DNA from 3 places in the Leclercia sp. W6 genome. Region 3 is predicted to be linked to each of the others. Evidence: predicted binding sites of a transcription regulator. Region 3 holds the regulator's gene; each other region holds the start of a gene.

Region 1 (10,345 bases), 670 kb from region 3:
CACATCTTTACCGGTACGCACCTGGCGCAGCTTCATGCCTTTTTCATATTTGCCGGATACCACACGCATAAAGGCTACGCGGTCGCGGTGTTTCGGGTCCATGTTGGCCTGAATCTTAAAGACGAAGCCGGTGAACTTCTCTTCGCTGGCAACCACTTCACGGGAGTCGGTATTACGCGGCATTGGCTGCGGCGCCCACTCCACCAGACCGTCCAGCATATGGTCCACGCCAAAGTTACCCAGCGCGGTACCAAAGAAGACCGGCGTGATTTCACCGCTCAGGAACAGCTCTTTATCAAATTCGTGGGAAGCGCCTTTGACCAGCTCCAGCTCTTCACGCAGCTGTTCTGCCAGCTCTTCGCCCACAGCCGCGTCCAGATCCGGGTTATCCAGCCCTTTAACGACGCGCACTTCCTGAATGGTGTGACCTTTACCGCTCTGGTAGAGGTAGGTTTCATCTTTGTAGAGATGATAAACGCCTTTAAACAGCTTACCGCAGCCAATTGGCCAGGTGATTGGCGCACAGGCGATCTTCAGCTCACGCTCCACCTCATCCATCACCTCCATCGGATCGCGGATGTCACGGTCGAGTTTGTTCATGAAGGTGAGGATCGGCGTGTCGCGCAGACGGGTAACTTCCATCAGCTTACGGGTACGATCCTCAACGCCTTTTGCGGCATCGATCACCATCAGACAGCAGTCCACCGCCGTCAGGGTACGGTAAGTATCTTCGGAGAAGTCTTCGTGCCCCGGGGTATCGAGCAGGTTCACCAGGCAGTCGTGATACGGGAACTGCATTACGGAGGTGGTAATCGAGATCCCACGCTGCTTTTCCATCTCCATCCAGTCCGATTTTGCATGCTGGCTGGAGCCACGGCCTTTTACCGTACCGGCGGTCTGGATCGCCTGTCCGAACAGCAGCACCTTTTCAGTGATGGTGGTTTTACCGGCATCCGGGTGAGAGATAATGGCAAAAGTACGGCGTTTCGCCACCTCTTGCAGATAAGGAGACAACGTCATAATTCAATCTTCTTTAAAAAGCGCGGCAGTGAGCCGCGCATCATGAATACGAAAATGCGGCTATTTTACCCATCAATGGGGGGCAGGCAATCAATGTTTACACAGGAGTTGCTCCAGTTCGCTCAGGGAGGTCACGGTCCAGGTCGGTGTGATCCCCTCCGGCAGGGTGCGGTTGTGCGCGTTCAGCCAGCATGTGGAGAGCCCGGCGTTCATCCCACCAAGGATATCCGACTCCGCCGTGTCCCCCACCATCAGCACTTTCGCCCGGTCAGGGTTTCCGGCCTGGGCCAGCGCATAATCAAAGATTTGCGGGGCCGGTTTTGCCACGCCCACCTGTTCTGAAATCACCAATAAATCAAAGTAGTCACGGAAACCGGTCCGCTCAAGGCGGATCTGCTGGAGCGCGGTAAAGCCGTTGGTAATGATCCCGAGCTTCGCCTTGCCTTTCAGGGAGGCGAGCAGCGACGCGGCGCCCGGCAGCGGAGCGCAGATTTCAGCCATTGCATTAAGGAAGGCGTCGTTCAGATCGCCTGGCGGAACGTTCAGGCGCTCCGACCACCCCTGAAAACGCTGGTGCTGCAGCTGTAACGCGGTGATCGCCCCGTTCTGGTAATCCACCCACAACGGTTTATTCACCATCTGGTAAGCCTGGAAATCTTCAGCAGTAAAGGTCACGCTGTAGTCGAGAAACATCCGCTGTAAGCCGCCGTACGAATCGAAGGTAAACAGCGTTTCATCGGCGTCAAAGAAAATCCAGTCCCAGTTCATTGTTACAACCTTTTTAGTTATCCAAGCGGCAGAGCCATGATGATGGCGTCTTCACGTCCTTCTGCGGTGGGGTAATAGTTACGGCGGATCGTCGCCTCATTGAAGCCCAGGCTTTCATAGAGTGCGATGGCGGCGACGTTCGAGGCCCGTACTTCCAGCCACAGCGTGAACACGTCTCGGGCTTCCAGCTCGAGAATTAAATGTTCCAGCAGTTCTCTGCCCAGCCCACGGCGCTGGAAAGCAGGATCCACAGCGATGTTAAACAGCGTCGCTTCATCCAGAACGACCTGCGTGATGGCAAATGCCGCCAGCTGGTTATCGACATCCAGCCGATAGTTCAGGTAACGCTCACCCTGGTTGCTGGCAAAGGTTTTTTCACTCCACGGAAAGGCGTGGGCGCGTTTTTCGATCTCAAAAGCCTGCGCTAAATCAGTCGTCGTGAGGGAAGAAATTGTGTTCATGTTCGCAGATTTGTTTCCACAGCGCGCGACGTGCCGCCGGGTTTACGTTAAGTTCGTCCAGCGCCGGAGAGGCCATACTCGCCCCCTCCAGAGCAATCTCTTCTCTTACGCCAAGCTGCCAGCTGTTGCAGCGGCTGCCCTCGGGTAGCATGGCCACGCGATCGGGCGTCAGTTGCAGCACCTGATCGGCACTCAGCCTCAGCGCCCGCAGTACGTCGGCGATCAGCGGCTCGTTCAGCGCGGGCAGGCTCTGCGCCACCATCACCAGACGAATATGCGCCGGGAGCGAGATAGCGATTTCGCCCTGCAAGGCCGCCGGGCGGCGCAGCGCCCACTGGGTGATGCCCAGTTGCTGTAGTTGCCTGTCTCGTCGGGATGCCATTGCGAAAACTCCTGTCTGTCAGGCGCGCAAATATAGCAAATGTGTCGAATCTGCGCCATCTACCTACTATAATCCCCGCCTGTGTTTATTGAGGAACAATTCATGTCTGCATTTACCCCGGCAAGTGAAGTCTTGCTGCGTCACAGTGATGATTTCGAACAAAGCCGTATTCTGTTTGCCGGAGATATGCAGGATGACCTGCCTGCCCGTTTCGAGTGCGCCGACAGCCGTGCGCACACCCAGCAGTATCACCACTGGCAGGTCCTGAGCCGTCAGATGGGTGAGCGCGTCCGTTTCAGCCTGGTGGCTGAGCAGAGCGACGTGGCCGACTGCGATACGCTGATCTACTACTGGCCGAAGAACAAACCCGAAGCCCAGTTCCAGCTGATGAACCTGCTCTCCCTCCTGCCGGTGGGTTGCGATATCTTCGTGATCGGTGAAAACCGCAGCGGCGTGCGCAGCGCCGAGCAGATGCTGGCGGAGTACGTCACGCTGAACAAAGTCGACAGCGCCCGTCGCTGCGGCCTGTACCATGGCCGTCTGGACAAAAAACCGACCTTCGACGCGGAAAAATACTGGGGTGAATATCAGCTGGATGGCCTGACCATCAAAACCCTTCCGGGCGTCTTCAGCCGCGACGGTCTGGACGTGGGCAGCCAGCTGCTGCTCTCCACTTTTACGCCGCACACCAAAGGTAAAGTGCTGGATGTCGGCTGTGGCGCAGGCGTGCTCTCCGCGGTCCTCGCAAGCCACTCGCCGAAAGTGCGTTTAACCCTCACCGATGTGGGCGCATCCGCCATCGAAGCCAGCCGCGCGACCCTTGCGGCCAACGGCATTGAGGGCGAAGTTTTTGCCTCCAACGTCCTCTCCGACGTCACCGGCCGTTTCGATATGATTATCTCCAACCCGCCATTCCATGACGGTGTGGAAACCAGCCTCGAAGCCGCGCAGACCTTGATTCGTACCGCGGTACGCCATCTGAACAGCGGCGGTGAGCTGCGCATCGTGGCGAACGCCTTCCTGCCGTACCCGAAAGTGCTGGATGAAGTCTTCGGCTTCCACGAAGTGCTGGCGCAAACTGGCCGCTTTAAGATCTACCGCGCCATCATGACCCGCCAGGCGAAGAAGTAACGTCTCCCGCTGGCCTGAGCCGCCCGTTCAGGCCATTTTTGCAGCAAATAATAACTCCCGCACAATTATCTGTTGACGAAAAGCTGAAAACATCTAGAATGCGCCTCCGTGGTTACGATACTTTTACTGTATCGATGGTCTGCGAAGGTGGCGGAATTGGTAGACGCGCTAGCTTCAGGTGTTAGTGTCCTTACGGATGTGGGGGTTCGAGTCCCCCCCCTCGCACCAATAACCATGATTGATATTGCTCGCACTGGGCGAAGGTGGCGGAATTGGTAGACGCGCTAGCTTCAGGTGTTAGTGTCCTTACGGATGTGGGGGTTCGAGTCCCCCCCTCGCACCAACGAGGCGATATCAAAAAATAAGATGACTGTGCGAAGGTGGCGGAATTGGTAGACGCGCTAGCTTCAGGTGTTAGTGTCCTTAGGATGTGGGGGTTCGAGTCCCCCCCCTCGCACCAATTATCTTATCTCTCCTGCTTTTCTCTCTTCTTCTCCCGTTAGTTCAGATTCATTACCAGCACCCACATTCCCGCAATCAGCGCAACACATGATGGCAGCAGCACGAAATGCCGCAGTTGTTTATGCCAGATCATGGCGGATGAAATCAGCAAGCCCGACGCGATAATGACTTTCCAGACCGCTAACGACAGATCGGTACACGCCAGCCCGGCCATGACCATCCCCGGCAGTATCACGCCCCATCCACTTCCCAACGCTCTGCTCAACATGATTCGTCTCTCAAATCGATAATGATAACCAATATCATATGATAGATTTTCTCATTTGTCAGCGTTAAGGCCGGATGTGTAAAAAGCCTTGCGCACGGTTTTATCTATAGTTAGGATTGGCAATCATTATCATTTAGATTTTTATCCAGCTAACTTATGGCCACACGTTCCGCACACGCTGTTGAGAATATTATCTGGCAAACGCCGCTGTCGACCAGGCCTTCAGGGCTTGCGGACGCGATGCGTGACGCTATCGGTCAGACGCGTGCCTATCTGCTGGATGTCATCAAGCTGGACGAACCCCATCCTCATCACGCCATGACGCTGGCGCAGTGGCAGCGTCCTGCCGAACTGCAGTCTTTGCTGGCGACTTACTCCGATCATATTTACCGCAACCAGCCCACGATGGCGCGGGAAAACAAGCCGCTGCTGTCGCTGTGGGCACAGTGGTATATCGGGCTGATGGTTCCACCGATGATGCTGGCCCTGCTGACCCAGGATGTGGCGCTGGATATTTCCCCGGAACATTTCCACGTTGAGTTTCACGAAACCGGACGCGCGGCCTGCTTCTGGATCGACGTTCAGGAAGACAGCCAGGCAACCTCGCTGTCGCCCCAGCAGCGTATGGAAATGCTGGTGACGCGCGCCCTGGTCCCGGTGGTTGACGTGCTGGAAGCGACGGGTGAGATCAACGGCAAACTTATCTGGAGCAATACCGGCTATTTAATTCACTGGTATCTGACCGAAATGAAACCCCTGCTGGGGGATGAGAAAGTGGACGCGCTGCGTCAGGCGATTTTCTTTGCCCGCCAGCTCTCCGATGGGCGTGACAACCCGCTTTACCGCACCGTTGTTCCACGCGACGGCCTGCTGGTGCGTCGTACCTGCTGTCAGCGCTATCGCCTGCCGGACGTTCAGCAGTGCGGCGATTGCACGCTGAAGTAGTTTGTCAGGTCCAATAGATGAAAACGGCAACCCGAGGGTTGCCGTTTTGCTTTTATTACGCGACCTGCTGACTTTCTTCTTCTGCACGCTGGGCCTCTTCGGCCTCCTGCGCCAGCAGCTGCTTCTCGTAGACCTTAAAGAACGGGTAGTAGATGATGGCGGAAACCATCGCTAACAGCAGGACCAGGATCGCCGCACGGAAATCCCAGCCCAGCGCCCAGGCAGCCCCCACCGGCGCAGGAGCGGTCCAGGGAACCACCGAAATCACGCGACCAATTAGATCCAGCTTCATCGCCGCCCACGCCAGCACCGCGTTGACCATTGGCGCCAGCAGGAACGGGATAAAGAACACCGGGTTCATCACGATAGGCGTCCCGAAGATGACCGGTTCGTTGATGTTGAAAATACTCGGCACCACGCTCAGCCGTCCAATAGAACGCAGGTGCGCCGAACGGCTACGCAGATAGCAGAACACCAGCCCCATCGTCGCCCCGGAGCCGCCAATCACAATGAAGAAGGTCCAGAACGCCTCCATAAAGATGTGCGGCAGCGGCGCGCTTTGCGCCAGCGCGGTCTGGTTCATCCCCAGGTTGGTGAGCCAGAACATCTGCAGCATACCGGAGACAATCGCCGCCCCGTGGATACCTGCAAACCACAGCAGGTGACCAATCAGCACCGCCAGCAGGATCGCCGGCAGCGAGTCCGCCGCGGAGACCAGCGGTTTAAAGATGGCCATGATCGCCTGCGGGATCAGCATGCCAAACTCAGACTGAATGAACAGGCTCAGCGGATAGAGGGTGAGCACCACCACCAGCACCGGGATCAGCAGGTCGAAGGAGTTCTTGATCATCGGCGGCACCTGGTCGGGCAGGCGAATACCGATGTTGTGCGCCTTCAGAAAACGCATCATCTCCACACAGTAGATTGCCACCAGAATGGCGGTGAAGATCCCCGTCCCACCGAGGCTATCCACCGGCAATGCGCCTTTAGTTTTTGGCGCGGCGATCAGCAGGAAGGCCATCAGCGACAGCATGGCGCACATGAAGGGGTCGAGCTGATGCGACTTAACGTAGTGCTTGCCGAGGTTGTAGGCGATAGCGGCACAGATATAGAGGGACATCACGCCCATCGTCATATCGAAGGGGGTGAGGATCTGGCCTTCAAACTGTTTTGCCATATCCAGCCAGGCGCGGGCAAAGCCCCATGTGGTGTCCGGCGAAAACGGCGGGTAAGCAAACACTAATAAGAACGAGCCAACAATCATAAACGGCATCGCGGAGATAAAGCCGTCACGGATCGCCATCACGTGACGCTGAGAGGAGATGCGTCCGGCAATGGGGCTGACATAGTTTTCAACAAATCGGAATATCAGGTTAAACGCAGCATGGTTGGCAGACATAACGGCTCTCCTGTCAGACGATCGTTTCGGGCGCTGTGACGCCGCACGGTGTTCCATATACCACTTTCACCACCTTGCTGGTTCGCTTACCAGCGGTACTGCTCAAACGGATAGGTTTCATAATCGACTCTTATTATTGGATACAGGGGAAGTGACGTAATCAGTATTAATCTCCATATCATGGTCTGCAACCGGTTACTGTAACCGGTTTCCGTGATTGTGAAGAGGATCCAGAAATCGCTGATATAAGAAGTGTGTGACCTGGTAAATATTTACAGAGCATAATTTCTTATGACCGACTACACAGAGTATTTTCTGCAGGAAACAATGAGTTTGCAGTCTGTGCGCCAGTTTTTTGCTGACCACGCCCCGGATGTTGAAGTCATCGAACTGGGTCAGAGTACCGCTACCGTTGCGCTGGCTGCCGAGGCCCACAATGTCGCGCCGGGTCAGATAGCGAAAACGCTGTCGCTAAAAATTAAAGATGAGATGATCCTCGTGGTTGCCAAAGGCGATGCGCGTCTTGATAACAAAAAGCTGAAGCAGACGTTTGGCGCAAAGGCCAGGATGCTGAGCAGTGACGAGGTGGTGACAATCACAGGGCATCCTGTGGGTGGCGTCTGCCCTTTCGGACTGGAAACGCCGCTGGCGGTCTATTGTGACATCTCGCTAAAACAGTATGCGGAAGTGCTGCCCGCTGCCGGTGCGATCCACAGCGCGGTCCGTATTTCTCCGGAAAGAATGGCCGAACTTACTCAGGCAACATGGGTAGACGTTTGCCTGTAAGTCCCGCGCCAGAACCGTTCTGGCGCAGACTTTCGCATGGGCTATGAAAAGTGCTGGGACATGAAGCGCGAGTTGCGGGGATCCGGGACGGGAAAATGCGTCAGGATGTCCGCCGCGTGCAGTAATCCCACGTCGGAACGCACACCGAGCTTAATCATGGCATTAAATTTATGCGCACGAATGGTTTTGATGTTGCGATCGAGCCGGGTGGCGATTTCCGGGATGGAGAAGCCGCACGACATAAACTGCAAAATGGCGCGCTCGGTTGGGCTCAGCAGTCTCCCACGATGGATATTCCAGTGGTTATTATGACTGTCATTGACCCGTCGGTTCTCACTCAATATTTTGCTGAGTTGCTCCTGCAGTTCGGCGAGTGGCTCAGATTTGAGAATGACGCCATGCAGGCGTGACGGCGAAAGCTGATTAATCAGGCTCGCTTCTGCCTCATCTGATGCGAGCACAATTCGCTGAATCATGCCGTACGTGGTGGCCACTTCCTTAATACAGACCAGGCAATTACGCCGTTCTTCCCGCTCATCCGAGAGTGAATAAATTAACGACGTGTATGGAACAAAACTAAGTGATGACTGGAAACTATTAATATTATTAAAAAGGTGGACTTCATAACCTTTAAGTGAGGGACTGGCAAAAAGATGCTTCAGCCCCATAGCACTCATCATGCACTTTTCGACGATAGCGATATGTCTTTTTGGCGCGCTCTTTTCCATTCGTCTTGCTCTCCATAGGCAGAGAATAAACTCAGCTCTTTCATTCCCTTAGTGCTGTTAATCCACGCGTACATTTCGGCATTACTCGTTAAAGCAAGTCTTCTCATGGCACTGTTTTTTTGCGCGCTTACCGTTTTATTACTCTTTTTCAGCAATGCGGCGATTTGATTAATACCCCAACCTTTTCCCAGTAAGCGTAATACTTTACGCTCTGAGAAGGTCAACATGACTTCGTCCTGATTGTCATATAAATCATCTGGATCGGGGATTAATAGCGTCTGGCTAATACGTTCAGCGTTTTCACTACCCGCCCGGATAGCCTTAACCACACTTTCGATGGGCTCCATGTTGGATAGCAAAGTGCTTTCTGGACGCATTAAGTGCTCAACAGCGAGGGGGTAAATTGCCCGAGAAACCAAAAATATCCAGTGAATATCCCGATACTGATTTTGTAATACGTGATACTGATTGCAAATATTACGCGAATTACGCTGTTCATCTGAAATATCAACGATGACCACGCCTGCACGACGCAATTGAAGAAGCGTCAGCTCTTCATGGGTCCGACAGTATGAACGATCGTAGTCCGGGAAATAGCGAGACATAATGCTGCCGAGGCCGGTCTGCATTATGGGTGACTTTCCAATTATTATTACACTCTTACAGATCAATGACGGCATTTTCGCTCCGAATCCATTCATACGTTCATTCCACGTCTTTCATCCAATTGAAATACCTGTTTGTCTAACAGGGCGACGTAAAAATGTAATGTCTTTCCTTTTCTATTAGCTGAACGAAATGAGATTGCGATAAGAATCAGCATCACAAATGTATACACCGCCAAAACGGCATTAATATCGCAAAATAACGCCGCAATGTTAACCCCTGGCGCGCGATATTTTTAAAAAGAGCAAATTAGATATTCTAAATATAAATTAAATAAATATGTAAATATAAAATGCATAGAAATTAATAATTAATCAGCTGAACGTAATACCTGTTTACAGCACTAATCTGCTTAAACCTTGATCTGGCCCAGAGCAAACGCCACCGGGTTGTGTGCTAAAAGTAGACATTCCGGCTATCCACTCGTCACTCTCTCCTCAGGGCAACAGATGCAGGCAGATCAATCCTCACAACGCGCCGTTACGCGACTGTGTATTCAGTGCGGCCTTTTTTTATTGCAACACGGTGCCGAAAGCGCCCTGGTCGAGGAGCTCTCTACCCGACTGGGGCTGGCCCTGGGGATGGACAGCGTAGAGAGCTCCATCTCCTCTAACGCGATTGTGCTGACCACCATTAAAGCGGGCCAGTGTCTGACCTCAACGCGTAAAAACCACGATCGTGGGATCAACATGCACGTCGTCACCGAGGTGCAACACATTGTGATCATGGCGGAACACAAGCTGCTGGATGCGCAGGGCGTCGAAAAACGCTTCAGCCAGATCAAGCCGCTGCGCTATCCACGCTGGCTGGTGGCGCTGATGGTGGGTCTCTCCTGCGCCTGCTTCTGCAAACTTAACAACGGCGGCTGGGACGGCGCGATGGTGACCTTTATCGCCAGCACCCTCGCCATGTACGTGCGTCAGGTGCTGACAGGCCGGCATCTGCACCCACAAATTAACTTCTGCATCACCGCCTTTGTCGCCACCACGGTCTCCGGCCTGCTGCTGCGGCTGCCGGGCTTTGCCACCACCCCGACCATCGCCATGGCCGCCAGCGTACTGCTGCTAGTGCCGGGCTTTCCGCTGATTAATGCCGTGGCCGATATGTTCAAAGGCCACATCAATACCGGCCTTGCCCGCTGGGCGATAGCCAGTTTACTCACCCTCGCCACCTGTATTGGGGTGGTGATGGCCATGACGTTATGGGGGCTTCGCGGATGGGCGTAATCGATTTTCTCTGGGCGCTGGCCCAGGACATGATGCTGTCGGCCATTCCGGCAGTGGGCTTTGCTATGGTGTTTAACGTTCCTCATCGCGCCCTGCCGTGGTG
Region 2 (10,345 bases), 1.4 Mb from region 3:
GGGTGAACCAGGCCACGCTGCAACAGGTGCGCCAGCTGGTGAGCCAGATGGAGCAGGCTGAAGAGGGGCAGGAGACGCACGCCCTCGCCAGCCGTGAAATCCTCTTTATGCAGCTGCTGGTGCTGCTGCGCCGCGGCAGCCTGGTCGAAGGGGCGGCGGATAACGACGCCCGCCTCAACCAGCTGATGGCCTGGCTGGAAGATCACTACGCGGAGGATGTCTGCTGGGAGACGCTGGCGGATAACTTCTCTCTTTCGCTGCGCACCTTGCATCGCCAGCTCAAACAGCACACCGGGCAGACGCCGCAGCGCTACCTGAACCGGCTGCGGCTGATTAAAGCGCGGCATCTGCTGCGCCATACCGATGATAGCGTCACAGATATCGCCTATCGCTGCGGTTTCGGCGACAGTAACCACTTTTCGACCCTGTTTCGCCGGGAATTTAGCTGGTCGCCGCGCGATATTCGCCAGGGCCGGGATGCTTCACTTCAGTAACGCGAGGAAAATCACCGTTTTATTGCCGTAAAGCGGGTAATAATGTCAGGTTATTCCCCGGTGAGGTTGTGACGTGGCAGGACAGTTGATTCTTCGCAGAGCCGATTTTTTTGCATCCGCTGCTCAGGCCGTCGCGGTGGCGGACCGCTATCCGCAGAATGTCTTTGCCGAACATACCCACGACTTTTGCGAGCTGGTGCTGGTGTGGCGCGGCAACGGCCTGCATATCCTCAACGATCGCCCCTACCGTATTACCCGCGGTGACCTGTTTTACATCCGCGCGGAAGATAAACACTCCTACGCCTCGGTGAACGATCTGGTGCTTCAGAACATCATCTACTGCCCCGACCGGCTGAAGCTCAACGTGGACTGGGGAGCCAACATCCCCGGCTTTATGAACGCCCGCGGGGCACCGCACTGGCGGCTTGGCAGCAACGGTATGACTCAGGTGCGCCAGATCATTGCCCAGCTGGAGCAGGAGAGCCTGAAGGACGATCCCCACGGCTATGACCTGGCGGAGCTGCTGTTTGCCCAGCTGGTGATCATGCTCAAACGTTACCGCTACGCCCCGGACAACCCGACCGCCAGCGAGCCGGAAGCGCTGCTGGATAAGCTTATCACCGCGCTGTCCGGCAGCCTGAACCGCAGCTTTGTGCTGGAGAAGTTTTGCGAGCAGGAGCAGTGCAGCGAGCGAGCCCTGCGCCAGCAGTTCCGCACCCAGACCGGCATGACGGTGAACCACTATCTGCGTCAGCTGCGGATCTGCCACGCCCAGTATCTGCTGCAGCATACCGAGCTGATGGTCAGCGAAGTGGCGATGCAGTGCGGCTTTGAGGACAGCAACTACTTCTCGGTGGTGTTTAACCGCGAAGTGGGGATGACCCCGGTTCAGTGGCGCCACCGCAGCCATAACGCCGCGTAATAGAATCCCGGCTCTACCCCTGACTTCTCCGCAGCCCCCGCCAGATCAGTGACATAACGAAAAGTTATAACCATATTAAAACTACGGCATTGATAAACATTTTCAATATCATTTAATTAACTATAATGAACCAACTGCTTACGCGGCATTAACACGTTTGCCGCCCGACAATAATGGAGATGATTATGAGCTATACCCTGCCATCCCTGCCGTACGCTTACGACGCCCTGGAGCCGCATTTCGACAAGCAGACGATGGAAATCCATCACACCAAACACCACCAGACTTACGTTAACAACGCCAACGCGGCGCTGGAAAGCCTGCCAGAATTCGCGAGCCTGCCGGTTGAAGAGCTGATCACCAAACTGGATCAACTGCCAGCCGACAAGAAAACCGTACTGCGCAACAACGCGGGCGGCCATGCTAACCACAGCCTGTTCTGGAAAGGCCTGAAAACCGGCACTACCCTGCAGGGCGACCTGAAATCCGCTATCGAGCGTGACTTCGGCTCCGTTGAGAACTTCAAAGCTGAGTTTGAAAAAGCGGCTGCTACCCGTTTCGGCTCCGGCTGGGCGTGGCTGGTTCTGAAAGGCGACAAACTGGCGGTAGTCTCTACGGCTAACCAGGACTCCCCGCTGATGGGCGAAGCAATCTCTGGCGCATCCGGTTTCCCAATCCTGGGCCTGGACGTGTGGGAACACGCTTACTACCTGAAATTCCAGAACCGTCGCCCGGACTACATCAAAGCCTTCTGGGACGTCGTCAACTGGGACGAAGCTGCGGCACGTTTCGCTGCTAAAAAATAAGGTTGCAAAGCCTTCTGTGAGAAGCGAGTCTGATGACTCGCTTTTTTTGTATCTGAAGGAGTAGAGATGCATTACCCGGTGAATGTGTTTACAGGCAAGGTAAGGGACTACGACGGCAGCCGCCCGAGCGCAATTGCTAAAGTGCAGGTCGACGGTGAGCTGACCTTAACCGACCTTGGACTGGCAGGTGACGAGCAGGCGGAAAAGAAGATCCACGGCGGGCCCGATCGCGCGCTGTGCCACTATCCGCGAGAGCACTATCAGCACTGGGCAAGGGAATTTCCCGCTCAGGCCGATCTCTTTGTCGCCCCGGCGTTTGGCGAAAACCTCTCAACCGAGGGGCTGACGGAGAAGAACGTCTTTATCGGCGACATCTTTCGCTGGGGGGATGCCCTGATCCAGGTGACCCAGCCGCGCTCGCCGTGCTTCAAACTCAACTTCCATTTCGGCATCAGCGATATGGCTACGCAGATGCAGAACGCGGCGAAAACCGGCTGGCTCTATCGGGTGGTGCTGGCAGGAGAGGTATCGGCGGATGCGCCCCTGGAGCTGGCGTCACGCCTGAGCGACGTATCGGTACAGGACGCCTGCGCTATCGCCTGGCATATGCCGTTTGACGACGAACAGTATCAGCGTCTGCTGGCGGCGGCGGGCTTGTCAACAAGCTGGACCAGAACCATGCAGAAACGGCGTTTAAGCGGGAAGATCGAGAATAATTCGCGGAGATTGTGGGGAAACCAGGCCGGGTAAGGCGAAGCCACTACCCGGCATAATAACTACGAACGTTTATACAACGGCAGCCAGAGGGTTAAACGCAACCCACCTAGCGGGCTGTCGTCCGCTTTCACCCAGCCGCGATGCTGCTGAATGGCGGTTTCGACAATCGCCAGACCCAGCCCGGTGCCGCCAGATTCACGGTCGCGGGCTTCGTCAGTACGGTAGAACGGACGGAAAATCTGCTCACGATCTTCCGGGCTGACGCCGGGACCATCGTCATCCACGTTAATGGTGATGCCGTCTTTATCCACCGAGAACGCCACCTCGATTTTGGTATGCGAGTAGCGCAGGGCGTTACGGACGATATTCTCCAGCGCGCTTTCCAGCGCATTCGGGTTACCGTACAGCGGCCACGGGCCCGGCGGGAAATTAACGGTGAACGATTTACCCATCTGCTCCGCTTCGAAGGCGGCGTTATCCAGCACTTCGCCCCACAAGTGGTTAGCCTTCATCGTTTCGCTGACCAGCGCGTTTTTCTGCTGATTGCGCGACATCACCAGCAGGTCGTTGATCATGCTGTCCAGACGGTGGGCTTCCGTTTCGATACGCTCCAGCTCCTTGCTCTCACCACTGCGGCGGCGCAGCAGGGCGGTGCCCAGTTGCAGACGCGTCAGCGGGGTGCGCAGCTCGTGGGAGATATCAGAGAGCAGACGCTGCTGGGTCGTCATCATCCGCTCCAGCGCCGTCACCATCTGGTTGAAGCTGGCCCCTGCCGCCAGGAACTCCTGCGGCCCGGCTTCCAGTTCCGGGTGCTGTCGCAGGTTGCCCTGCGCCACTTCATCCGCGGCGTTTTTCAGTTTGCGCGCCGGCTTCGCCAGGCTCCATGCGAGCCACAACAACAGCGGTGAACTCACCAGCATGGTGACAATCAGCAGCAGCAGCGGGCGGTCAAACAGCAGGTTGATAAAGTCGGACTGGGAGCTGCTCGCCGGGCGGATCAGGTAGAGCTGGTAATTATCCTCCCCGTCATTGACGGAGAACGGCCCCACCATCTCCACCCGACCATATTTTTTCTTTTGCGGGTGATCGGCGTTATCTGCCTGGCCAATGAAGTTACGGATGATCTGCATTTCATTGCGGTCCGCACCAATCACGCGACCTTCGCTGGTCACCAGCAGCAGGCGTTGTCCGGGAGGCGCCCATTTTTCGATAGCGCGAAACAGCCTGCGCCACCACATCAAATCATTGGGTGGATCGGTGGCCAGCTCTGCTTCTACGTGTTGCTCGATCATCACACCCTGACGTTGCTCGCTGTCGAGGAGCTCCGTCATCTGGCGTGAGTCGAGTTTTGGCAACATCAAAACCAGCATTAAAACCAGTGCCAGCGTCAGCCAGAAAATGGCGAAGATGCGGGCGGTTAAGCTACCTATCATGAAGCGGAAACCATCAGATAGCCGCGTCCACGCAGGGTTTTAAACCACGGGTGACCATCTTTGCGCTCCGGCAGCTTACGGCGCAGGTTCGAGATGTGCATATCAATGGCGCGGTCGAACGGCGTCAGGCGTTTACCCAACACTTCCTGGCTCAGATGTTCACGCGATACCACCTGGCCCAGATGCTGCGCCAGCAGGTAAAGCAGGGTGAATTCGGTGCCGGTCAGCTCCAGCGCCTGGCCGTCAAAGCTCGCTTCCTGGCGGCCTGGATTGAGGCTCAGGGAGTCCACTTCCAGAGTAGGGGAACCGTTGTCGGTGTTTTGCTGCTGCTCGCTCCAGTGGGAACGGCGCAGGATCGCCCGAATACGCGCCACCAGTTCACGGTCGTTAAACGGTTTTGGCAGATAGTCATCAGCGCCCAGCTCAAGGCCGAGTACGCGGTCAAGTTCGCTGCCGCGCGCGGTCAGCATAATAACGGGGGTCTGGTGTGTCTGGCGCAGCTCTTTAAGGGTGTCGATACCGTTTTTCTTCGGCATCATAACGTCGAGCAAAAGCAAGTCGATGCTATCGTCGAGTAGGCTCAGCGCCTGCTCCCCATCATGGGCAACCGACACGTCAAAGCCTTCCATGTCGAGCAACTCCTTTAAAAGGGATGTCAGCTCTCGGTCATCATCAACTAACAGGATTTTATTCATTGTTTAAATACCTCCGAGGCAGAAATTACGTCATCAAGGCTATCTAATCCATGACTTTACGTTGTTTTACACCCCCTGACACATGTTTGCAGCCTGAATCGTAGACTGTCTCTCGTTGAATCGCGACACGAAAGATTTTGGGAGTAAGTGATGCGCATAGTTACCGCTGCCGTCATGGCCTCAACGCTGGCGTTTAGTGCATTTAGCCAGGCTGCTGGAGCTATCACCGGCGATAACCGTTCCTCAGCAGAGGGCATTGCGCAGCAAAACGGCCAGGGCCACATGTTTGACGGCATAAGTTTAACCGAACATCAGCGTCAACAGATGCGAGATCTGATGCAGCGGGCTCGTCATGACCAGCCCCCTGTTAATGTTAGCGAAATGGAGACAATGCACCGCCTTGTCACCGCAGAAAATTTTGACGAAAACGCTGTGCGCGCTCAGGCAAACAAAATGGCGCAGGAACAGGTTGCCCGCCAGGTCGAAATGGCCCGGGTCCGCAACCAGATGTTTCACCTGCTAACGCCAGAGCAGCAAGCGATTTTGAACCAGAAACACCAGCAACGTATGGACCAGTTGCGCGAGGTTGCACGGATGCAGAAGAACGCTGAATCGACGCTTTTTAGTAGCAACACCCGTAGTAACCAGTAAACCCTGTTTTCCTTGCCATAGACACCATCCCTGTCTTCCCCCACATGATGTGGGGGTTTTTTTTGCCCATCATTAAAATGCGTTAACCGTTTATTCATCTTATTGACTCCTCTGCATCCGTTATACTAGCGGCATAGCGTGACAGGAGTGTTTATGAATCAATCCTATGGACGGCTGGTGAGCCGGGCCGCAATCGCCGCGACGGTCATGGCGTCGTGCCTGTTAGTCATTAAAATCTTCGCGTGGTGGTATACCGGTTCGGTCAGTATTCTGGCGGCGCTGGTGGACTCCCTGGTGGATATTGCCGCCTCGGTGACGAACCTGTGGGTGGTGCGTTACTCGTTACAGCCAGCGGACGAAGAGCATACCTTTGGTCATGGCAAAGCGGAGTCGCTGGCGGCACTGGCGCAAAGCATGTTTATTTCCGGTTCAGCGCTGTTCCTCTTTTTGACTGGCATTCAGCATCTGTATACCCCGTCGCCGATGAAAGATCCCGGCGTCGGCGTGGTGGTAACCATTATTGCACTTATAAGCACATTAGTTCTGGTAACGTTCCAGCGCTGGGTGGTGCGTAAAACGCAGAGTCAGGCGGTACGGGCAGATATGCTTCATTATCAGTCTGATGTTATGATGAACGGTGCGATTCTTATTGCGCTCGGTCTGGCCTGGTATGGCTGGCACCGGGCCGATGCGTTATTTGCGTTAGGGATTGGATTCTATATTTTATACAGTGCGTTGCGTATGGGGTACGATGCAGTGCAATCCCTGCTCGATCGCGCACTGCCAGACGCAGAACGGCATGAAATCTTTGAAATTGTGACCTCCTGGCCCGGCGTCAGCGGCGCTCACGATCTTCGCACGCGGCAGTCAGGGCCGACCCGCTTTATTCAGATTCATTTAGAAATGGAAGATAACCTGCCGCTCGTTCAGGCCCATCTGGTGGCGGAACAGGTTGAACAGGCGATTTTGCAGCGTTTCCCGGGGTCAGATGTCATTATTCACCAGGATCCCTGCTCAGTCGTGCCTAAGCCAGGTACTGGACATTTTGGGCTTTCGTAATTCGTTGTAAAAAAGTGAACCGGGGCAGCATTTTGTGGAAAAATAACCGCCATTTGGTCTGACCTGAATCAATTCAGCGGGAAGTGATTGATATACTATTTGCACTATTCGTTGGTCGATAGGACGTCTTCCGGCAACAGATTTCATTTTTGCATTCCTAAGTTCAGAGGTAGTCATGATTAAGAAAATCGGTGTGTTGACAAGCGGCGGTGATGCGCCCGGCATGAACGCAGCAATTCGTGGTGTAGTGCGCGCAGCGTTGACGGAAGGTCTGGAAGTTTTTGGTATCTATGACGGTTATCTGGGCCTGTATGAAGATCGCATGGTGCAGCTCGACCGCTACAGCGTGTCCGACATGATTAACCGTGGCGGTACCTTCCTGGGCTCCGCGCGTTTCCCGGAATTCCGCGATGAGCGCATCCGTGAAGTGGCTATCGAGAACATGAAAAAACGCGGCCTGGACGCGCTGGTTGTTATCGGCGGTGACGGTTCCTACATGGGGGCAAAACGCCTGACTGAAATGGGCTTCCCGTGCATCGGTCTGCCAGGCACCATCGACAACGACATCAAAGGCACCGACTACACCATCGGTTACTTCACTGCGCTGGGCACCGTGGTAGAGGCGATTGACCGTCTGCGCGACACCTCTTCTTCTCACCAGCGTATCTCTATCGTCGAAGTGATGGGCCGCTACTGTGGCGACCTGACCCTGGCGGCGGCGATTGCGGGTGGCTGTGAGTTCATCGTGGTGCCGGAAGTGGAATTCAGCCGTGAAGATCTGGTGGCAGAAATCAAAGCCGGTATCGCCAAAGGTAAGAAACACGCCATCGTTGCCATCACCGAGCACATCTGCGACGTTGACGAGCTGGCGAAGTACATTGAAGCCGAAACCAAACGCGAAACCCGCGCGACCGTTCTTGGCCACATCCAGCGTGGCGGCTCTCCGGGTCCTTACGACCGTATTCTGGCATCCCGTATGGGCGCTTACGCGATTGAACTGCTGCAGCAGGGCTTTGGCGGGCGTTGCGTCGGCATTCAGAACGAAAAGCTGGTTCACCATGACATCATCGACGCTATTGAAAACATGAAGCGTCCGTTCAAAGGTGACTGGCTGGAGTGCGCGAAAAAGCTGTACTGATCGGCGGCTGTTGCCCGGTGGCGCTGTGCTGACCGGGCCTACAAAAGCATGGTTCGTAGGCCGGGTAAGGCGTAGCTGCCACCCGGCTTTTTTGTGCGCTCATACCCTCTTTTTATTCCCCTGTGTTATAGCCAATCTTTTTTTATTCTTTAATCATTGGTTCGCTTTCTGGCACCCTGCACTCATCAAACACAACATTAAGAGAGTTGGGCGATGAATAAATGGGGCGTGGGTTTAACGTTATTGCTGGCATCGACCAGCGTTCTGGCAAAGGATATTCAGTTACTGAACGTGTCTTACGATCCGACGCGTGAACTGTACGAGCAGTACAACAAAGCGTTCGCCGCACACTGGAAACAGGAAACCGGCGATAACGTCGTGATCCGCCAGTCCCACGGTGGCTCCGGCAAGCAGGCGACCTCGGTGATTAACGGCATTGAAGCCGACGTCGTGACCCTGGCGCTGGCGTATGACGTGGACGCTATCGCGGAACGTGGCCGTATCGATAAAAACTGGATCAAACGCCTGCCGGACAACTCCGCGCCGTATACCTCCACCATCGTTTTCCTGGTTCGCAAAGGTAACCCGAAACAGATCCATGACTGGAACGATCTGGTTAAGCCGGGCGTATCGGTCATCACTCCAAACCCAAAAAGCTCTGGCGGCGCTCGCTGGAACTACCTGGCAGCCTGGGGTTACGCCCTGCACCAGAACAATGGCGATCAGGCTAAAGCGCAGGATTTCGTGAAAGCGCTGTTTAAAAACGTCGAAGTGCTGGACTCCGGCGCGCGTGGCGCAACCAACACCTTCGTTGAACGCGGCATTGGTGATGTGCTGATTGCGTGGGAAAACGAAGCGCTGCTGGCGACTAACGAACTGGGTAAAGACAAATTTGAAATTGTCACTCCAAGCGAATCCATTCTGGCTGAGCCAACCGTCTCCGTTGTCGATAAAGTAGTGGATAAGAAAGGCACCCAGGCCGTGGCGGAAGCCTACCTGAAATACCTTTACTCCCCGGAAGGCCAGGAGATTGCCGCGAAGAATTTCTACCGTCCACGTGATGAGGCGGTGGCGAAGAAGTATGAGAACGCCTTCCCGAAACTGAAGCTCTTCACTATCGATGAGGTCTTCGGCGGCTGGACGAAAGCGCAGAAAGATCACTTCTCGAATGGCGGCACCTTCGATCAGATCAGCAAGCGTTAAGCATTTTTTGAAGAACGACACGGGACCCGGTGTGAGAAATCCACCGGGTTTTTTATTTGTTCATTTTTATGCGTTACTCTTTGGCGTCAGGTGGATACAGGGAATGCGCTGTGAAAAAAATAATCGTGCTGGTACTGGTTGTGATTGCGCTCGCGACAGGTGTCGGGTTCTGGCTGAAAGCGGGTAACCCAAACGCATTGCGGCATATCGTTCTCGACCAGTGTGTGCCTGGTCAGATGCAGAACCGTAACCCGGCGCCCTGTGCGCTGGTAAAAACGGATGCGGGATATGTGGTGTTTAAAGATCGCAACGGGCCGCTGCAATATCTGCTGATGCCCACGTACCGCATCAAGGGTACCGAAAGCCCGCTTCTGACCGAGGCTCAGACGCCCAATTTCTTCTGGCTGGCGTGGCAGTCGCGCCACTTTATGAGCATGAAGCGGGGAAGCAATGTACCCGACAGTGCAGTTTCACTGACCATCAACTCCCCGACCGGTCGCACGCAAAATCATTTTCATATCCATATCTCCTGCCTGCGCCCGGACGTGCGCGAGAAGCTCAATGCCAGTCAGGGGCAAATCAGCACCCAGTGGCTGCCGTTCCCCGGCGGACTGGAGGGGAATGAATACCTGGCGCGTCGGGTGACGGAAGCGGAGCTGGTGAAACGCAGCCCGTTTATGATGCTGGCAGAAGAGCTGCCGGAAGCGCGCGACCATATGGGACGCTTTGCGCTGGCGATGGCGCAGCAGGCGGACGGATCGTTTATCCTGTTGGCAACCGAGCGCAACCTGCTGACGTTTAACCTCGCTTCCGCTGAGGAATTACAGGATCATCAATGCACTATCCTGAATGAACCCCACCATAAATAGCGTTTACTCGCCCTGCCTGTCGCCGTAGACTTGCTGAAAAATTCTACAGGAGACAGGCATGTCGCTCTGGTTCACTCACCCGCTGTTTCTGCCCTCGCTGATTATCGTCGTCACTATCATTCTGTGGGCCACCTCGCTGCTGCCGGAATTCCTCACCGCGCTGCTGTTCTTCACTGCGGCGATGATCGCGCGTATTGCCCCGCCGGAGGTGATTTTTGGCGGTTTTGCCTCGTCAGCATTCTGGCTGGTGTTCAGCGGATTTGTGTTGGGGGTGGCGATCCGCAAAACCGGGCTGGCGGACAGGGCGGCGCGGGCGCTGTCGGCCAGGCTGACCGACTCCTGGCCGCTGATGGTGGCA
Region 3 (10,345 bases):
GCAGGCTGGAGTGTGGGCGCGTCTTATGTTTACGCCTGGGATGCAAAACCGGCAGACTGGCTGATCAACAGCGCGGGCCAGCGTGAAGATATTGCCTCTAACAAGATTAAAGAGTCGGCCTACAGTCTGGATGCGATCTACACCCTTCAGGATGGTCGCGCGAAAGGAACTATGTTCAAACTGCACTTCACGCAGTATGACAACAATTCCGATATCCCAAGCTACGGCGGCGGTTACGGCAACATCTTCCAGGATGAGCGAGACGTGAAGTTTATGGTTATCGCCCCGTTCACCATCTTCTGATGACACATCCGGCGGGGGATAACCCCGCCGACCGGAGACTGCTATGCTGAAAAAAATCGTACTGGTCGCGCTGGTGGCATCAGGACTGACCGCCTGCGCGCAACCTCAGACCCAGAAAGAAGATACCCGTCTGAAAGAGGCCTACAGCGCCTGTATCAATACCGCTGAAGGGTCGCCAGAGAAGATCGAAGCCTGCCAGAGCGTGCTGGACGTGCTGCGCCAGGAGAAGGCGCACGAGCAATTTGCGACGCAAGAGACCGTTCGGGTTGCGGATTACCAGGCCTGTATCCAGGCGCGTAAAACGGGTAACAATCAGGACGTGACCAAAGACTGCGATAAAATCTGGCAGGAGATCCGCAATAACAACAGCAAGTAATCGGCTGTTTGCCACGCCCGATGGCGCTACGCTGACACGGGCCTACAAATGCGTAGGTCTGTGTCAGTGAGGCGCCACCGGGCTTTTTACATAATGACAGGCAAAAAAAAGCCAACCGTCAGGTTGGCTCAGAGTATGCGGATGAATTATTTCGCGTCGTGCGCGTGGTCATCTTCGCGGCAGTCGCCTTCGGCACAGTGGCCATACAGGTAGAGACTGTGGTTGGTCAGACGAATGCCGTGACGGGCGGCAATTTCACGCTGACGTGATTCGATAGAGTCGTCGCTGAATTCGATCACTTTGCCGCAATCCAGGCAAATCAGGTGATCGTGGTGATGCTGCTGCGTCAGTTCAAATACGGATTTCCCGCCTTCAAAATTGTGACGCGTCACGATGCCTGCATCGTCGAACTGGTTCAGTACACGGTAAACGGTAGCCAGACCAATCTCTTCGCCCATGTCGATCAGACGCTTGTATAAGTCTTCCGCACTGACATGATGGTTATCCGGACCCTGAAGCACTTCCAGGATTTTTAACCGTGGAAGCGTGACTTTCAGTCCGGCCTTCTTTAATGCGGTGTTGTTGTCAGTCATGCGGAATCTGTCCTGTTGCTAAACGATTCACTTCTAAAGAAGAAGTGACAGAAAATGCACCTGGGAAATGCGTCTCATTATAGAACTGCCATGACCTAATGAAAACTGCAAGTCTCAAGTAAAGTATGCTTATAAAAACGTGGTACCGCCAACAAACTTGTTACAGGGTGACCCGTTTGAACCTGGATCATTGTACAGGTATGGCAGGAAAAGTTAAAAATTTGTAGCAATTATTTTGATTGATATTACCTATCAATGCGGCGCAACTTCAACGTTGCGCCGCAGCATTTCAGGCGTTGAGGATATCGTCGAGATGCAGCTCTTCGCGAACCTGCTTAACCCATTTCTCTACGCGCTCAGCGGTCAGTTCAGGCTGACGATCTTCGTCGATGGCGAGGCCCACGAAGTGATTATCATCGGCCAGACCTTTTGAGGCTTCGAAGTGGTATCCAGCAGTTGGCCAGTGACCAACGATCACGGCGCCGCGCGGCTCAATGATGTCGCGAATGGTGCCGAGAGCATCGCAGAAGTACTCGGCATAGTCTTCCTGATCGCCACAGCCGAACAGGGCAACCAGTTTGCCGTTGAAATCGATCTCTTCCAGAGACGGGAAGAAGTCGTCCCAGTCGCACTGCGCTTCACCGTAGTACCAGGTAGGGATGCCCAGCAGCAGAATATCGTAACCTTCGATATCTTCTTTGCTGCTTTTCGCAATGTCATGCACATCGGCAACGTCTTTACCTAGCTGTTTTTGAATGTTTTTTGCGATATTTTCGGTATTACCCGTGTCGCTGCCAAAAAAAATGCCGATGATTGCCATGAGTAAAATAACCTCTTGAAACTTAATGGTATGGTGGCGCAATTTAGCCACGGATAAGGGCAATCATAGCAGAACAGAGAAGCCTGCGGAAACTGCAATCACCCAGGACTGCACTCTGTGCTACATGAAAGCAATAAGAAGGGGAGTTTTCTGACTTACGCTTTGCCGTGCCATTTCTCGAGCTGCGAAATCAGCATCTCTTCAATCAGCTCACTGCGGCTGATATCACGAGCATTCGCCAGCTCGTTCAGCGCATCGACGGCTTCAGCGTTCAGTTTCAGCTCGACGCGTTTAAGCCCGCGGCTTTTATCGCGTTTAAGCTGATTGCGCTTATTGATGCGCAGCTGTTCATCACGCGAAAGCGGATTGGTTTTCGGTCGTCCCGGGCGACGCTCATTCGCGAACAGATCTAATGTCGTGCGGTCCGTGTGTTCTTTGGCCATGATTTTGAGAATTCGGGGGAAACAAGACACCCTGCTAATGCCCGGGCGATAAGCGCGCCATCATACATCACCGAAAACGGCACGCCAACGACTGGAGGCCCGCAGGCGACCAGTCGCTCTCTTTTTAATCAATTTGCCGTGTCAGCGAGGTAACGACGGATAGCGCGCAGCACCGCGTCCGGTTTTTCGGCATGTACCCAGTGTCCGGCCCCGGCAATGACATGCGCACGCGCCTGGGGGAATTGCGCCAGCAGCGCATCACGGTACGCTTCGGTCACGTACGGGGAGTTGCCGCCGGTAATAAACAGCGTCGGATGCGGCCACGCCGGTACCGGCTGCCAGCCGACGATCTGGTCATACTGATCCCAGAGCACCGGCACGTTAAAGCGCCACTCGCCGTCGACGAAGGATTTCAGCAGAAACTGCACCACGCCTTCTTCATCAAGATGTTCGCGCATGACCGCTGCGGCCTGCTGGCGGGTACTGACGCCAGCGTCCGTGACGGCGTTGATAGCGGCGAAGATCTCATCATGGCGGCGCACGTCGTAATCCACTGGCGCCACGTCGATCACCACCAGGCCCGCAATGCGCTCCGGCGCAAGCGCCGTCAGCGCCATCACCGCTTTGCCACCCATGGAGTGACCAATCAGGATCGCTTTTTCAATATTATGCTCATTCAGCGTATCCAGCAGATCCTGGGCCATATCGGCGTAGGTCATCTGCGGCGAGCGCGGCGACAGGCCGTGGTTACGCATATCCACCTGCAGCAGCGCGTGATCCTGCACCAGATCCCGTGCCAGTACGCCAAGATTATCCAGACTACCAAACAGACCATGCACCAGGACGATGGGAGAATTATTGTGCGGCGATTGTGCAGATTGCGCTCGGGTATTCAATTTCATGGCAAAGTTCTTTTTTTACGTATGTCAGGTTAGGGTATCATGTTGACCATTCTGCCGCCCGGCTGCAAGGAAACAGTTAATTCTGACTTTTGCCGCCATTCTGGCTTGACGCTATCCGCTGTTGGGTTTTGAACTTATACTCCCAACGACTTGTATTCAGATAAGATATCGCACTGGATTAAGATGAAAACAATCGAAGTTGATGACGAACTCTATCAGTATATCGCCAGCCAGACGCGGCATATCGGTGAGAGCGCGTCCGACATTTTACGGCGCATGCTCAAAATGGCCGCCGCCTCGCAGTCTGCCGCTCCGGCCCTCAAAGAGACGCGCCAGCCCGTTGCCGTCGCCCAGGAAAAGCCGCTGACGCAGGTAAAAGACAAAGTGCGTGCGATGCGCGAACTGCTGCTTTCTGACGAATACGCTGAGCAGAAGAAAGCAGTTAACCGCTTTATGCTAGTGCTGACTACACTCTATTCACTGGATAACAACGCGTTTGCCGATGCGACGGAGTCACTGCATGGTCGCACCCGCGTCTATTTCGCGGGTGACGAGCAAACGCTGTTACAGAATGGCAATCAAACTAAACCCAAGCACCTCCCTGGTACACCGTACTGGGTGATCACCAATACCAATACCGGACGTAAACGCAGCATGATCGAACACATCATGCAGTCGATGCAGTTCCCGGTGGAATTGATTGATAAGGTTTGCGGTACTATCTAACCCTTGCATCAGAAGGACCAGGCAATGGCAAATCACAATCGTGCGGGTCAACCTGCACAACAGAGCGATTTGATTAACGTCGCCCAGCTTACCGCGCAGTACTACGTGCTGAAGCCGGAAGTGGGCAACGCAGAACACGCAGTTAAGTTTGGTACATCCGGGCACCGCGGCAGTGCGGTACGCCATAGCTTTAACGAGCCGCATATTCTGGCCATTGCTCAGGCCATCGCGGAAGAGCGTGCCAAAAACGGCGTCACCGGTCCGTGTTACGTAGGTAAGGATACACACGCCCTGTCAGAGCCAGCGTTTATCTCCGTACTGGAAGTGCTGGCGGCCAACGGCGTGGATGTCATCATTCAGGAAAACAACGGCTATACGCCGACCCCTGCCGTTTCTAACGCCATCCTGGTGCATAACCAGAAGGGCGGCGCGCAGGCTGACGGCATTGTGATCACGCCGTCCCACAACCCGCCGGAAGATGGCGGCATCAAATACAACCCACCCAACGGCGGCCCGGCTGACACCAACGTCACGAAAGTGGTGGAAGATCGTGCCAACGCACTGCTAGCTGATGGCCTGAAAGGCGTGAAGCGCATCTCTCTGGACGAGGCGATGGCCTCCGGCCACGTGAAAGAGCAGGATCTGGTGCAGCCGTTCGTTGAAGGGCTGGCAGATATCGTCGATATGGCGGCGATCCAGAAAGCCGGTCTGAAGCTGGGTGTTGATCCGCTCGGCGGTTCCGGTATTGAGTACTGGAAACGTATTGCGGAGCACTACAAGCTGGATCTGACCATCGTTAACGATCATGTCGATCAGACTTTCCGCTTTATGCACCTGGATAAAGATGGCGCGATCCGTATGGACTGCTCCTCCGAGTGCGCGATGGCTGGCCTGCTGGCGCTGCGCGACAAGTTCGACCTCGCCTTTGCCAACGACCCGGATTACGACCGTCACGGTATCGTCACCCCTGCGGGCCTGATGAATCCAAACCACTATCTGGCGGTGGCGATCAACTACCTGTTCCAGCATCGTCCACAGTGGGGCGCAGAGGTTGCCGTGGGTAAAACCCTCGTCTCCTCCGCAATGATCGACCGTGTGGTTAACGACCTGGGCCGTAAGCTGGTGGAAGTGCCGGTGGGCTTTAAGTGGTTTGTTGATGGTCTGTTCGACGGCAGCTTCGGCTTTGGCGGCGAAGAGAGCGCGGGCGCTTCCTTCCTGCGCTTCGACGGTACGCCGTGGTCTACTGACAAAGACGGTATCATCATGTGCCTGCTGGCGGCGGAGATCACTGCCGTCACCGGTAAGAACCCGCAGGAGCACTACGATGAGCTGGCCGCCCGTTTCGGTGCGCCGAGTTACAACCGTCTGCAGGCTTCTGCCACCTCCGCACAGAAAACGGCGCTCTCTAAGCTCTCACCTGACATGGTCAGTGCCAGCACCCTGGCAGGCGACCCGATCACCGCCCGTCTGACGGCGGCCCCGGGCAACGGTGCCTCAATTGGCGGCCTGAAGGTGATGACCGAGAACGGCTGGTTCGCGGCGCGTCCATCCGGTACGGAAGATGCGTACAAGATTTACTGCGAAAGCTTCCTTGGGGCGGAACACCGCCAGCAGATTGAGAAAGAAGCGGTAGAGATTGTCAGCGAAGTGCTGAAAAACGCATAACTGCGATTTGTGCGCCGGGCGGCACTGCGTTTGCCCGGCTTACAACTGCTTCGATCTTAAAGGCCCGGTAAGCGCTAGCGCCACCGGGCTTTTTTATGCTCAAAGCATAAAGCGGTAGCCAATCCCTGTTTCGGTTAACAGGTGCTGTGGACGCGCGGGATCCGCTTCGAGTTTCTGGCGAAGGTGCCCCATATAGATGCGCAGGTAGTGACTATGCTCCACTGCATTCGGTCCCCAGACCTGACTTAACAGCTGGCGCTGGGTGAGCACTTTGCCGTGATTGTTGAGCAACACCGCCAGCAGGCGAAACTCGATGGGGGTCAGGTGGATTTCAGCCTCACCGCGTTGAATACGCCGCGAGGCCAGATCGACACGAATATCCGAAAAGGTATACACCGGGTCGACGGGGGCGGTGGTCGCGTGGCGGCGAAGGGCGACGCGCAGACGCGCCTGCAGTTCGCCAATACCAAACGGCTTGCTGAGATAGTCGTCGGCACCGGCATCAAGTGCGGCAATTTTGTCGGTCTCCTCCAGACGCGCCGAGAGAACAATGATGGGCATCTGGCTCCACTGGCGCACCTCCCGGATAAAGTCGAGGCCGTCGCCGTCCGGCAGGCCCAAATCGAGGATCACCAGGTCCGGCTTGCGGGTGGCGGCTTCAATCAGGCCTCGTTGCAGCGTCCCGGCATCGTGAACGCGCAACCCTTCACCTTCCAGCGCGGCACGCAGAAAACGACTGATGGCGAGTTCATCTTCAACAATCAGGACGTTAATCACAAATCCTCTGGAAGTTCATTCAGGTCGGGTGGCGCATCAAGCGGCAGTGTAACACAAAACCCGGCCCCGCCTTCGGGGCGATTATGGGCGGTAATGGTGCCGCCGTGCACCTCAACAATCGCCTGGCAGATAGCCAGCCCCAGCCCGACGCCGGGAATGGCGGACTCCTTATTCCCGCGGGCAAACTTATCAAAGATAGCCTCTTCCTGACCCGCCGGAATGCCCGGGCCGGAGTCCCACACCTCCAGCTGCAACTGTTCGGGGGTGACGCTGGCGTCAATGCCGATTTGCGCTCTGCTGCCCGCATATTTCGCGGCGTTCTCCAGCAGATTAATCAGCACCCGCTCGAACAGCGGGCCGTCAACGTGGATCAACGCCAGGGGATCGGACATCGCGAGCGCGATATGCCGACCACCTAGCCCCGGCTCCAGCGTTTTTAAGGCGCTGCCGATGACCTCTTCCAGCGTCAGCCACTCTTTTTTCAGGTTAAAGCCGCCGGACTGGATCCGCGCCATATCCAGCAGGTTATTCACCAGCCGGGTGGTGTTCAGCACGTGCTGGCGGATCTCGCTGGCCTGGATAGCGTGGCGGGAGCCTTCTGCCGCCAGGTCGAGGGTCAGGATCTCCGACTGGCCGAACAGCACCGTCAGCGGCGTGCGCAGATCGTGGGAGAGGGCGGCCAGCAGCGAATTGCGAATGCTCTCCCGCTCGCTGGCTAACCGAGCCTGTTCTTCGCTGGCGGTGAGCGCCAACCGCTCCAGCGCGCTCGCCACCAGCAGGGTATAGGTCTCCAGCAGCCTCTGCTGCTCGGGGATCATCAGCTGTCGCAGGTTAGCCGGCTCGACAATCACCACCCCCTGACGCTGCAACGGCAGAATCTGATAGGGCACACCCGGGAGCGTGTCGGTGCCCGCTCCCGCAGGCTGGCCTTTATCAAAGCTCCAGCGGACAATAGCCTCATCCCACGGGGTCATCCCCGAGACCGGGGTGAGCGGACACAGTTTGCCTTCGCGATTCGGGAGCAGGATCAGGCTGCGGGCGTTAAAAGTGGAGTGAATAAACTGCTGGCTGGTCTGGACGATATCCTGCGCCGTACGGCCCACCGCCAGCGCCTTCGACATCTCATACAGGTGGCGAGTGCGCTGCTCGCGATAGCGAGCGATCCGCGCCTGATAGCGCACCCCCGCCGTCAGGTTGCCGATAAGCAAACCTACCGCCAGCATCACGGCGAAGGTGAGGACGTACTGCACATCCGACACCGCCAGGGTGCCGCGCGGGGCGATAAAAAAGAGATCGAAGCTGATGACGTTGATCACCGTCGCCAGCACCGAGGGCCAGCGGCCGTAAAACAGGGCCACGAGCACCACTCCCAGCAGGTAGATCATCACCAGGTTGGCGGCATCGAAGCCGGGTAACCATTGGCTGGCGACAAAGGTGATCAGCGCGCAGAGCAGCACCGCCACCAGACAGCCGCGCAGCTGGATCCGCCATTTGTCGCTGAATGCCCGGTTGTCCGGGGTTCTGGCGGGCAAGGCGGCCGGTTTGTCGTCCAGTGCAACGATCAGCAGATCGAGGTCGGGGGCGCGCTGTGCCAGCTTGTCGGCAAAGCTCTCCCGGCTGAACCCGCGGCGACGGGCGCGCCTGCCGATAACAATTTTGCCGAGGTTATGCTCCCGGGCGTAGCGCAGGATGGCTTTCTCTTCCGCCTGCTCGGCCAGGGTGGCGGTTTCGGCGCCCAGCTCCTGCGCCAGACGCAGGGCACCAAGAATGGCGCGGCGCTGGTTCTCCGGCAGACGGTGCAGCTGCGGCGTCTCCACGTAGACCGCATGCCAGACGCTGCCGAACTTTGCGGCCAGACGCGCGGCGGTGCGCACCAGCTTTTCGTTGCCGCTGCCGTGACCGATGCAGAGCAGGATTGCATCGCGGGTATGCCACACTTTCTCCTCGCCCTGACGGTCGCGCCAGGCCCGCATCTGATCGTCCACCCGGTCGGCGGTGCGGCGCAGGGCCAGCTCGCGCAGGGCGATCAAATTACCTTTACGGAAGAAGTGCTCGATGGCCCGCTCAGCCTGCCCGGCGATATAGACTTTGCCCTCATGAAGACGCTGGCGCAGATCGTCCGGGGGAAGATCCACCAGCACCACCTCGTCCGCCTCGTCGAAGAAGGGATCCGGGACGGTCTCCCGCACCTGAATACCGGTGACGCCGCTGACCACGTCGTTGAGGCTCTCCAGATGCTGGACGTTGACGGTGGTAAAGACATCAATCCCGGCGTCCAGCAGCTCCTCGACATCCTGCCAGCGTTTGGGATGGCGCGAGCCCGGGGCATTGGTGTGCGCCAGCTCGTCCATCAGGATCAGCGCCGGACGGCGGGCGAGGGCGGCGTCGAGATCGAATTCCGTTACCAGACGTCCACGATGATGAATGCGGCGTGGCGGCTGGGTTGCCAGCCCCGCCAGCAGCGCGGCGGTCTCCTGGCGACCGTGGGTCTCCACCACACCGATGAGAATATCGAGCCCCTGGGCGCGCAGACGCTGGGCTTCACTGAGCATGGCGAAGGTCTTGCCGACGCCCGCGCAGGCGCCGAAGAAAATTTTCAGCATGCCGCGATGGGGAGTGGCAGCCTGCTCCAGCAGTTTGTCCGGGTCCGGGCGCAGAGGCTCGTCAATCATTTACTCTTTCCTTAGCGCGTCCAGCGCCAGATTCAATTCAACAATATTGACCACTGGATTGCCCATCGCGCTGAATAATGGCTTTTGCGTATGGGCGGCCACCAGCTGGCTGAGCTGTTCGGCGCTGAGCTGACGCGCCAGAGCCACCCGTGGGATCTGCCAGGCGACGGCCTGCGGCGTCAGGCTGTAGTCCAGCCCGCTGCCTGATGCGGTCACCAGTTCAACCGGCACTGCCGGGCTCGCCTGCGGGTTGGCTGCACGCAGAGCCGCCACGCGGGCGCGAACGGCGTTATCCAGCTCAGGGTTGCTGCCCGCCAGATTGCTGCCGCCCGAGGCCATGGGATTATACGGGCTCTCAGCCGTAGCGGAAGGACGCCCGTGAAAGTAACCCGCCGCGGTAAAGTCTTGCCCAATCAGCCGGGAACCGCGGATCTCCCCCTGCTGGTAGATAAGCGATCCGTTCGCCTGGTCGGTAAACCACCACTGACCCAGCGCGGTGGTCACCAGCGGATAGAGCCCGCCGGTTATCAGGGCCAGCAGAATAAACAACAGTATAGCGGGACGTAACATAGCCATTTGATTTTCCTCTTAAACCAGCCCGAACAGGGTGAGCACAACGTCGATGGCTTTAATGCCGATAAACGGCACCACCAGCCCACCCAGACCGTAAATCCACAGGTTGCGGCGCAGCATGGCGGCGGCGGTGAGCGGCTTGTAGCTCACCCCTTTCAGCGCCAGCGGGATGAGAAAGATAATGATCAGCGCGTTGAAGATCACCGCGCTCAGGATGGCCGAGGCGGGGGAGTGCAGATGCATCACATTCAGGGCGTTCAGTTGCGGATAAGTCGCGGCAAACGCCGCCGGAATAATGGCGAAATATTTCGCCACGTCGTTGGCGATACTGAAGGTGGTGAGCGAGCCCCGGGTCATCAGCATCTGTTTGCCGATATGTACCACCTCGATCAGCTTGGTCGGATTAGAGTCGAGGTCAACCATATTGCCCGCCTCTTTCGCCGCCTGGGTACCGGAGTTCATGGCTACCGCCACGTCCGCCTGGGCGAGGGCCGG

What was found. The regulator Fur, encoded in region 3, represses iron uptake genes when iron is present. The targets are predictions, from matches to a motif close to ATAATAATGAGAACNACTATCAA.
Region 1: a site for Fur is predicted at 4,508-4,530, ahead of fhuF (siderophore-iron reductase FhuF). Genes of this name have one in related genera too.
Region 2: a site for Fur is predicted at 1,506-1,528, ahead of sodA (superoxide dismutase [Mn]). Genes of this name have one in related genera too.

What each region holds. Positions count from the first base shown of each region.
Region 1 is NZ_CP031104.1:2,985,827-2,996,171, forward strand. It holds gene prfC (peptide chain release factor 3) at 1-1,020, opposite strand, end outside; gene yjjG (pyrimidine 5'-nucleotidase) at 1,111-1,788, opposite strand; gene rimI (ribosomal protein S18-alanine N-acetyltransferase) at 1,806-2,249, opposite strand; gene DVA43_RS14585 (DNA polymerase III subunit psi) at 2,218-2,631, opposite strand; gene rsmC (16S rRNA (guanine(1207)-N(2))-methyltransferase RsmC) at 2,734-3,762, shown strand; tRNA gene DVA43_RS14595 (tRNA-Leu) at 3,904-3,990, shown strand; tRNA gene DVA43_RS14600 (tRNA-Leu) at 4,020-4,105, shown strand; tRNA gene DVA43_RS14605 (tRNA-Leu) at 4,137-4,222, shown strand; gene DVA43_RS14610 (DUF1435 domain-containing protein) at 4,262-4,492, opposite strand; gene fhuF (siderophore-iron reductase FhuF) at 4,649-5,437, shown strand; gene DVA43_RS14620 (PTS sugar transporter subunit IIC) at 5,493-6,836, opposite strand; gene DVA43_RS14625 (YbaK/EbsC family protein) at 7,164-7,622, shown strand; gene bglJ (DNA-binding transcriptional activator BglJ) at 7,664-8,299, opposite strand; gene DVA43_RS14635 (response regulator transcription factor) at 8,299-9,030, opposite strand; gene DVA43_RS14640 (threonine/serine exporter ThrE family protein) at 9,466-10,242, shown strand; gene DVA43_RS14645 (threonine/serine exporter) at 10,233-10,345, shown strand, end outside.
Region 2 is NZ_CP031104.1:3,766,715-3,777,059, forward strand. It holds partial or broken gene rhaS (HTH-type transcriptional activator RhaS) at 1-494, shown strand, start outside; gene rhaR (HTH-type transcriptional activator RhaR) at 568-1,416, shown strand; gene sodA (superoxide dismutase [Mn]) at 1,602-2,222, shown strand; gene yiiM (6-hydroxyaminopurine reductase) at 2,289-2,972, shown strand; gene cpxA (envelope stress sensor histidine kinase CpxA) at 2,999-4,372, opposite strand; gene cpxR (envelope stress response regulator transcription factor CpxR) at 4,369-5,067, opposite strand; gene cpxP (cell-envelope stress modulator CpxP) at 5,218-5,718, shown strand; gene fieF (CDF family cation-efflux transporter FieF) at 5,872-6,777, shown strand; gene pfkA (6-phosphofructokinase) at 6,953-7,915, shown strand; gene DVA43_RS18460 (sulfate ABC transporter substrate-binding protein) at 8,129-9,118, shown strand; gene DVA43_RS18465 (CDP-diacylglycerol diphosphatase) at 9,229-9,987, shown strand; gene DVA43_RS18470 (SLC13 family permease) at 10,046-10,345, shown strand, end outside.
Region 3 is NZ_CP031104.1:2,320,413-2,330,757, reverse strand. It holds gene chiP (chitoporin) at 1-303, shown strand, start outside; gene chiQ (ChiQ/YbfN family lipoprotein) at 347-679, shown strand; gene fur (ferric iron uptake transcriptional regulator) at 826-1,272, opposite strand; gene fldA (flavodoxin FldA) at 1,562-2,092, opposite strand; gene ybfE (LexA regulated protein) at 2,248-2,535, opposite strand; gene ybfF (esterase) at 2,664-3,437, opposite strand; gene seqA (replication initiation negative regulator SeqA) at 3,621-4,163, shown strand; gene pgm (phosphoglucomutase (alpha-D-glucose-1,6-bisphosphate-dependent)) at 4,188-5,828, shown strand; gene kdpE (two-component system response regulator KdpE) at 5,928-6,605, opposite strand; gene kdpD (two-component system sensor histidine kinase KdpD) at 6,602-9,277, opposite strand; gene kdpC (potassium-transporting ATPase subunit KdpC) at 9,278-9,853, opposite strand; gene kdpB (potassium-transporting ATPase subunit KdpB) at 9,866-10,345, opposite strand, start outside.